Regions from separate parts of the Chryseobacterium sp. MMS23-Vi53 genome, predicted to be linked through region 1. Evidence: riboswitches for the same ligand, from Rfam matches in the RefSeq annotation. Region 1 holds a riboswitch; each other region holds the start of a gene.
The links. A riboswitch is a leader RNA that binds a small molecule or an ion and turns the genes downstream of it on or off. The one in region 1 is predicted to bind cobalamin.
Positions count from the first base shown of each region.

Region 1 (2,205 bases):
CTAAAGTTGTATAACGGGTAGGATAAGAAAAATTAACCAAGTCTGCATAGAGATTGTTATATTGAAAATCTACGCTTGCACTAATATCCCAATCAGCAGTAAGTGAATATAAGTTGGACGAAGACACATACAGTTCCTTTTGTATATATTGATTTTGTATTTTTATGGACGAAACTGTATCAATATAATGGGTATAATCGTAAGCAAACTTGGCTTTAATCTGAGTTTCTAATTTTGGGAATATTTTTTTCTTAAAACTTCCCTGTACGAAATAATTTTCATCAACCTGTCTTTGTCCTCTTCCATCGAATCTATTGTTTACAATTGCTGCAGGAATTCCACGATTTGATAAATAACCGTAACCTCCGATGTTCCAGCTTCCATTTTTGATGGTTCCGTTTAGGCTTGTTTCAAAGCGTTTGGCGTGAATATCTGAATCAAATCTTTTAGCAATCGTGTCATACGCAATTTCTCCATCCGGATATTTTTTCTTATAACGGTATTTGTAAACACCATCACTTTGTAAAAATTCTGAACTAAAACTCGCTGAAATATTTTCCGATATTTTCTGTTCTAAGCGAAAAGATGGATTAAATAAATCAATCGAACTATTTTTAAATCTTACAACAACATTTGTTTTTTTATTTCCTTTAAAAACAGGAGTTTTAGATTTTAAATAAATCGACCCAGAAGATCCAAAATCTTTTGCAGGTTGAAAAATTTCACTTTTTTGTCCGTTATACAAAGAGATTTCCTCTAAATCATCCAAGGAATATCTTCCTAAATCCACAACTCCATTCTGAGCATTTCCTAATTGAATTCCATCATAAAAAACACCGACATGCTGGCTTCCCATACTTCGGATATTGATTGTTTTTAAACCGCCAATTCCACCGTAATCTTTAATCTGAACACCAGAAAAATACCTCATCGCATCTGCAACCGACTGACTATTCAGTTTTTCCAGATCTTCCCCCGACAAAACCTGCGCAGGAAGGATTTCTTTAAAATTTTTCTTCTTGACATTAACGGTGACAATTGTTTGTTCCTTAATGGTATCTTTTCTCGATTGTGAATATAAAAAGGCAGCTGTTAACACAAAAACTGCGCAAACAACCTTCTGAAGTTGAGATGTAAAAAATGTTGTCACCATTAGCTCATTTCGAATAATGATGACGCTAATGGATATAAGAATACAACGACTAAGCACAGTTGTAAACTGCACAAAATCAGTGATGTCCTAAGCTTTATTCCACGAAAGCGTCAAACGTTAAATCTTCTGGCAGGTCTTCTGACTTACTCCATTTTTGAAATCCTTCCCATTAAAAAACAGTGAATATAATCTTCAAAAACTTGTTTTGTGGAGCTTACAGCAGCGGGTCTGTTCCGGATTTTCACCGGATTCCCTTTTAAGCGCTTTTTACAGCTCACCAGATTGCGGCAAAGATAGAAAATAAATCATAGAATCAAAATTGAATTTAATTCTATGATTTTCAATGAAAAATATTTAAAAATAAATTTTATAATTTCCCTCAGATTACACAAATTTCCACAGATGATGCGGTATATTTTCCGCTTTTTAAATCAACAATAAAAAAATCTGTGAGAATCTGTGTAATCTGTAGGAAACAAAAGCTTAATCTTTCTAAATTCCAAAATTTAGGAAAATACTAAAACGAGATTTCGCTTCAATATCTCCTCCCGCTAAATTGGAATACGCAGGAAGCATCACTTCACTTCCCAAACTGAATTTCTTGTAAGATGCTTCAAATCCCAGCTTTCCGTACAAAGCACTTCCGGCGGTATTGGGCAAAACTTCATCAAACTGTTTGTTTTTGTCATAAACTTCACCTTGAAGACCTGCCTTTCCGGAGAAAATTATTCTATCGTTTGATAGAATCTTGTAAAATCCTGTGGCTGCATAATTCCATTGATTTCCGAAACGGTAATATTTTTTGTTTTCTGTTTTGATGGTGTAATCTGTATTTAATAAAACAGCAACTTTATTTTTCTGAAATTTATAATTCAACACCATTTGATAATCCCAGCTTCCTGTTCCTAATTGAAAACTTGGATTGACACCGGAAATTCCTTTTTCATCAAATTTTCCGAGTGGAACTTTTACACCAATTCCACCATTTAACTGATGAATATTCTCTTTTGAATTTACTAGCTGATAAATTCCCATTAAATTAATATCTCCTA
Region 1 covers NZ_CP180265.1:3,025,633-3,027,837, reverse strand. The annotation lists gene ACKX2A_RS13460 (TonB-dependent receptor plug domain-containing protein) at 1-1,153, opposite strand, end outside; cobalamin riboswitch at 1,264-1,450, opposite strand; gene ACKX2A_RS13455 (transporter) at 1,646-2,205, opposite strand, start outside.

Region 2 (2,205 bases), 180 kb from region 1:
GAGCCATCGAAAGTTTTTCACGCATTATATAAATCAATTGATAACAAGACAAGTTTTAATAAACTTATAAAATTTACGTATCTTACTTTAAACGGTAATCTTGGTATATTTCCTATTAAAGTTGGGCATTCATATTTAAATGATTTTATTTTATCAAAAAGAGGAGCACAATATCTATTTGAAAATAAAAATCGGAAAAAAATCTCTTTGGATAAATTAAATGAACTTTTAATATTATTAAGCGATTACTTAGATTTGAATGAAGGATTACAAATCTTGCAAAAAATCTTAGCGACATGGGGCGAAGAGAAATTTAGAAAAGAACGACAAAGTTTTAAAAAATATCATTAGGCAGTATTTAATGCATTGCATATTTTTGATAAATTACTCACTTTTTCTGGCAAAATATTGTTAAATAGAAATTTACGCATATTAAAAAAAATTTATTAATTTTCTAAAATAAGTACCATTCGTCGTATTTCTATTATACGTGAAAACTATAAATTTCCTATATTCGCGGCAGAAAAATAGCTCTTTATAATATTTATCAAACAATTTAGGTTTTACGTAAGTGAATTAATAGGGAATCGTGTGAAAATCACGAGCTGTCGCGCAACTGTAAGTAACATTTAAAGTTTTTTTCATTAATGTCCACTGTATACTATGTATATGGGAAGGGGGATAAAAACTGTTACAAGCCAGGATACCTGCCTTTTTGTTGTGGCAATGCTTTCGCGGTCTGAAGCTGTGGTCAACTGGATAACCTGAAAAACAAAATAAATAAGAATATTTTTTTCTTCTTCGATGTTCTCTGCCCTTCCCTGTGCATTCCCAGATAAATACTTAAGATATTTTAACTCATGAAAACTTTAAAGTTAATATATGAAAAAAGGAATTTTATTTCTTTTTCCTCTTATAAACTTTTTGCATGCACAGGATTATTCTTATAAAGATATTGTGTGGCAGAAAAGTATCGGAGGAAAAAAATCTGAGTATCTGTATAATGCGATACCAACACCTGATTATGGCTTTTTATTGCTAGGAAGCTCCGCGTCAGAATATCAAGATGAAAAATTAAAATCGAATACGGATCTTGATTACTTTCTATGGAAAATTTCGGAAAATGGAACTGAGGAATGGAACAAAAAATTTGGAGGTGACAAAAACGATTTTTTAACAACTGCAGCTCTTACAAAAGATGGTGGATACATTCTAGCAGGTTTTTCTCATTCGTCTTTATCTGGAGATAAAACAATTAAAAATTATGGTCTTGCAGATTATTGGATTTTAAAATTAAATGCTACTGGTCAAATTATGTGGCAGAAAACTTTTGGAGGAGAAGGAAATGATGAAGCAGTCTCGATAATGCAAACATTAGATGGCGGTTATCTAGTAGCAGGAAATTCAGATTCAAAAAAATCAGGTAATAAAGCAACTTTAGGTTTAGGAGGAAAAGATTACTGGATTATTAAACTTGATGCCTCAGGAGATATTGTTTGGGAAAAAACACTTGGAGGCTCAAAAACAGACGAGTTAAAATCTGTGATTGAAACTGATAAAGGATATATGATCTTTGGGAATACAAATTCTCCTAAAGAAGGAACAAAATCTAAGAATTTCGATACTGAAGTAATAATTCTTAATAAGTCAGGGATAGTAGAAAAATCTGTACGTTTTGGAGATGATGCATTTGATCTTCTGAGCTCTATATATGTGGATAAAAGTGATAAAACTATTCATCTATTAATTAATAGTGAGAGCAAAACAAAAAAAGAACTTGTAATTAATCAACTAAGTCAAGATGCAGATTTACTTAGTACTACAATAAAAAAGGTTAGTAAGGATCAATCTTATAATAGCTTAATTCTCACAAGGAATAAGGAATATCTATTGGCTGGAAGCACAATCAATTTAAAAAAAGACGATAAATTAAACACAATATCTGTTTCAAATTATCAAACAGAAATTATTGATAAAGATTCCAATACTAAATGGAAAAAAGAAATTACAACAAATCCCGGATTCAATTATTTACAAAAAGCAATTGAAACCAGAGATGGGTCCATTGTTTTAATTGGTAATTCTAACACTGAAAATTCAGGAGAAAAAGCAACAAAAGTTTTTGGACAACAGGATTTCTGGATAGTGAAATTAGGAAAAGATATAAAGAGTGAGCCAAGAGTCTCAATAGAAGCTTATCCTAAT
Region 2 covers NZ_CP180265.1:2,844,349-2,846,553, forward strand. The annotation lists gene ACKX2A_RS12695 (hypothetical protein) at 1-351, shown strand, start outside; cobalamin riboswitch at 542-730, shown strand; gene ACKX2A_RS12700 (T9SS type A sorting domain-containing protein) at 883-2,205, shown strand, end outside.
Region 2: it holds a riboswitch for cobalamin, as region 1 does, so the genes downstream of both, ACKX2A_RS12700 (T9SS type A sorting domain-containing protein) here and ACKX2A_RS13460 (TonB-dependent receptor plug domain-containing protein) in region 1, are expected to answer to the same signal.

Region 3 (2,205 bases), 1.6 Mb from region 1:
CGAGGTTCCACACCGGTTGCTTCAACGATCAGCAAACCTGTTCCGCCTTGAGAACGACTTCCGTAATGAACAAAATGAAAATCGTTAGCAAGACCGTTTTCGCTAGAATACATACACATTGGAGACATTACCCAACGGTTTTTCAACTCAATATTTCTAAATTTGATTGGAGTGTATAACATTTTTGTTGTGAATATTTTTAAGTTAAAATTTGAAGAATGAGATATAATTGCCCACCTCATTAAAAAGAAGTAAATTTATCCCCTTTTTTGATTCCACAATATATGAAAAAAGAAACTCAAATCAGTTACGAATATTTTAAGAATAGCGCTGAACTGAACGATATAGAAAGAGAATTATTCGAAAGAGCAAAACAGGCTCGCGAAAATGCATATGCTCCTTATTCCAACTTTTGGGTAGGTTGCGCGGTGCTACTTGAAAATGGTGAAATATATTCCGGAAACAATCAGGAAAATGCGGCTTATCCCTCCGGACTTTGTGCTGAAAGAACCGCTCTTTTCTGGATTGCTGCCAATTTCCCGAATGTAAAAATTAAAAAGATCTTCGTTGTGGGAGGTCCGAAAGAATTTCATGAGAAAAATCCGCCAATTCCGCCTTGTGGAGCTTGCAGACAAAGTTTAATGGAGTACGAAACTAAACAAAACGAAAACATTGATCTCTATTTTTCGAGTATGAACGAAGAAGTAGTAAAAGTTAACGCGATTAAGGATTTGCTTCCTTTTTATTTTGATGCTACGTTTTTGTAATATTTATTTTAAATACAAGTTATAATAATTTTTATTTGGAGCTTTTTCCTGCTTTCCGTTGCAATCTTTTTTTCAAAAAGGATTTTCACTGCAATCAGGGCTAGGAAAATGCGACCGCTGAAAATGCGAATGGTAAATGGTCAATTTTTAGTGAATTTTAAAAATTAACAATAAAATTGATTGACTTTTATGAAGTAAAATTTACCTCATCCATCTTTTTCTTGTTTTTGCATTTCCGACGAATAAGTTTATCTTTGCAAAAATTTTGGTTTCCAATCATTTGGAATGAAAAGGGAATTGGGCGAAAATCCCAAACTGTCCCCGCAACTGTAGATCGCAAGCAAAATTTCTACAAAAAACCACTGTGCAAACGGGAAGGTGTAGAAAAGCGAAAGTCAGGAGACCTGCCAAGATTATCAATTATAAAAAAAATAGCTTTCGGAGGAAAAGTGAAATAGAATGGATATAAAAAGATCTTTAATACTGCTTTTTTCGTCTTATAATTGTTTTCTTTTCGGACAGGAGAAAACAATTGATACGGTTTATGTTTTTGACAGCCAAATGAATAAAGTAAAACTTTTTCATAAAGTCAATACCATAACGCCAAAAGATATTGAGAAAAATTCCACCAATCTTTCCGAACTTTTGCGTTTTCAATCTCAGATTTACATTAAAGAAAATGGTCGTGGTGCTGTTTCTTCACCTTCTTTTAGAGGGACGAGTGCGGGACACACAGCTTTCGTCTGGAACGGAATCAACATCAATTCCAATTTTCTGGGACAGGGAGACATCAATAATATTCCGCTTTTTGGATATGATGAACTTGAGGTAAAAGCCGGTGGCGGAAGCGTACAATACGGAAGTTCAGCAATCGGTGGGAGTATTCACCTTAATAATAATCTTGATTTTAATAAAGGTTTAAAGGCTTCACTTTATTCGGAAGTGGGTTCTTTTGATACCTATAATAATTTTTTGAAAGCTTCTTTTAGCAATGAAAAATTCAGCTTTAAGGTTTCGGGGAATTATTTTATCAGTCAAAATCAATATGAAGTTCCGGAAAAGGAATACGTCAACTGGAACGGAAGATATTACAATACTTCAATCAACATTGGAGCTTCTTACAAAATTGCACCTCATCAGACGATTTCATGGCAAAACCAAATTTTCGATGGTTCGCAATACTACCCTGTTTTTACAGAAAACGGAAATAAAACCAAATATAAATCTCAAACTTTAAGAAGTTTATTGGCTTGGGATATTAATAAAAGTAACTTTTCCAATAGCTTAAAAGCTGCTTATACAGAAGATAATTTTCAATATTTTGGAGATATTAATAAACCTAAAGAAAGCGGTGCGGAAGGGAAAAATTATATTTTCAGAAATGATTTCAATTATTTCATCACTCCGAAAATCAATGTAAATGTTATTGGAGAATTTC
Region 3 covers NZ_CP180265.1:1,463,452-1,465,656, forward strand. The annotation lists gene namA (NADPH dehydrogenase NamA) at 1-182, opposite strand, end outside; gene cdd (cytidine deaminase) at 285-767, shown strand; cobalamin riboswitch at 1,017-1,194, shown strand; gene ACKX2A_RS06475 (TonB-dependent receptor plug domain-containing protein) at 1,227-2,205, shown strand, end outside.
Region 3: it holds a riboswitch for cobalamin, as region 1 does, so the genes downstream of both, ACKX2A_RS06475 (TonB-dependent receptor plug domain-containing protein) here and ACKX2A_RS13460 (TonB-dependent receptor plug domain-containing protein) in region 1, are expected to answer to the same signal.

Region 4 (2,205 bases), 1.7 Mb from region 1:
AACCTTTCGAAAGGTACGACAGCATTAATAAAGAAGGGATGGTGAACAAAAATCGTGTTGTTTTTGTTGATAAACTACCACAATTTACGCCTTCAAAATCTAAAAACGGAAGATCATTAATTTTTACCGATGATACCAATCCTAAAATTCCGGGAAATCAAAGAACCAAAATAATCATCGATGTTTATCCTTCGTATGCAAAACTTAAGAAACAGGAAAAAGATGCTGAAGGAAATATCATTAAACTTGATAAAGTAAAGCCTTGGGGAATTGGAAAAGACCTTCCTGAAGATTTAACGGAAATTAAATCCATCAGAGTTCAACAACCGGGAAGAGGTTCTGTTTTTGTAAGAGACGCAATCAAAAATATGTTTCAGCCTACAATGGATTTCAGCAATGTTGGTGTTACAGCGATCGACAACGATCATATTTTCCTTTATATGATTAATGGTTCTGGTGAAAACCGATACACTACGATTTGGACAATCAAGCAAGGAAAAGTTGAAAGTCAGATCATTTATAAAAATCCACGATAATTCGTCAATAATCATTATTTTTGTAACCGAAAAGTGAATAACTTTTCAGGAAATTGGTTCTGCTTAACCGCAGATTAAAAGGGAATCGTGTGAAAATCACGAACTGTCGCGCAACTGTAAGTAACTAAAGTCTTTATCACAGATCCACTGTCTCTTGCCTAAATAGCGGGATGGGAAGGAGATGAAGATGTTACGAGTCAGGAGACCTGCCTATTTTTTAAACAAAAAAACTTTCGCGATTTGAAGTTTATTGATCTAATGGATGTTTCAGGGATTTCTCGGATTCCTGTCATTGTTCTGTTGTTCCGATCTATTTCATTTCGCTTTAATTAATAATGAAATATGACTACAGAAGAAAGAATTGAAGCATCGGAAACCAGAATCTTTAAAGCAGTTTTCCCCAATACAACCAATCATTACGATACTCTTTTCGGAGGAACGGCGATGCAACTCATGGATGAAGTGGCATTTATTGCAGCAACTCGCTTTGCAAGAAAACGTGTGGTAACGGTAAGCAGCGATAAAATCGATTTTAAAAGATCTATCCCCGCAGGAACCATCGTAGAACTGATCGGAAAAGTAGTACACGTCGGAAAAACGAGTATGAAAGTAAATGTTGAGATTTTTACGGAACAAATGTATTCTTATGAAAGAGAAAGAGCGATTGTCGGAGATTTTACGTTTGTAGCAATTGACGAATTCAAGAAACCAATCCAAATACTATAAATGAAAAGGTTCCGGCGGCTTCGCCGCCGGAACCCTTATTTTTACAATGTTTTTTTAAAGCAGTTTCGGCGGGCTTAGCCCGCCGAAACTTTTTATTTTATTTATTTTTATCTCCCATAGATTTCAAGTTAATATGAAAAACTATTTCAAAACCTTCTCAGTCTCCAAATTTCTAATCAATAAATGCTGAAACGCCTCTCCCATTTCATCCGAAGCTCTCACAATTGCATTTTCAAGCATATTTCGGATTTGTTTTTCTGTAACTCCGGCTTCCGTCCAGCTTTTTCCTGAAGTATGAGAATTCAGAATAAAAGGCATAATTCTGTCGATCGCACAGGCAAAAATTGCATCAGGAGTTTGTTCCTCTTCAAATTCCAGCCACATATTGAAAAACTCTGTTCTCAATGGTTCATCCAAAATTCCGAAAATCTTTTGAGCAGAAGCTTTCTCCCTTTCAAACTTTCCGACCATTGCAGCTTCATCAAATAAAAAAGTATCACCCGCTTCAATTTCCACCAAATCATGAATAGACAGCATTCTGATGACTCTTAATAAATCAATATCCGCTCTGTTTTTTGCGTATGGAAAAAGAATCTGGGCCAAAATAATGATCTGCCACGAATGTTCAGCCGTATTTTCCCTTCTTGAATCATCGGCATTATAATTTCTTCGCTGTACATTTTTCAGGGCATCAACTGCCAGAATAAAATCAATCTCCTTTTGTATTTTCATTGTTAATTTTCTTTATAATATTCGTTGACCGGATATTCTTTCGTGTTCGTAATCCATTTATCATCTATAAATTCACGTTTTGTCACCTTCACTTTTTCACCGCCGGTTGCATCTTCTTCCAATTCATAAACTTTAAATAAACCACGTTGCGGCAGCACAGAATATTCCGTCGTAATATGCCAACAACATCCTGATTTAGAATACGTAATTA
Region 4 covers NZ_CP180265.1:1,348,656-1,350,860, forward strand. The annotation lists gene ACKX2A_RS05960 (hypothetical protein) at 1-536, shown strand, start outside; cobalamin riboswitch at 574-765, shown strand; gene ACKX2A_RS05965 (acyl-CoA thioesterase) at 879-1,262, shown strand; gene ACKX2A_RS05970 (HD domain-containing protein) at 1,404-1,994, opposite strand; gene ACKX2A_RS05975 (XAC2610-related protein) at 1,997-2,205, opposite strand, start outside.
Region 4: it holds a riboswitch for cobalamin, as region 1 does, so the genes downstream of both, ACKX2A_RS05965 (acyl-CoA thioesterase) here and ACKX2A_RS13460 (TonB-dependent receptor plug domain-containing protein) in region 1, are expected to answer to the same signal.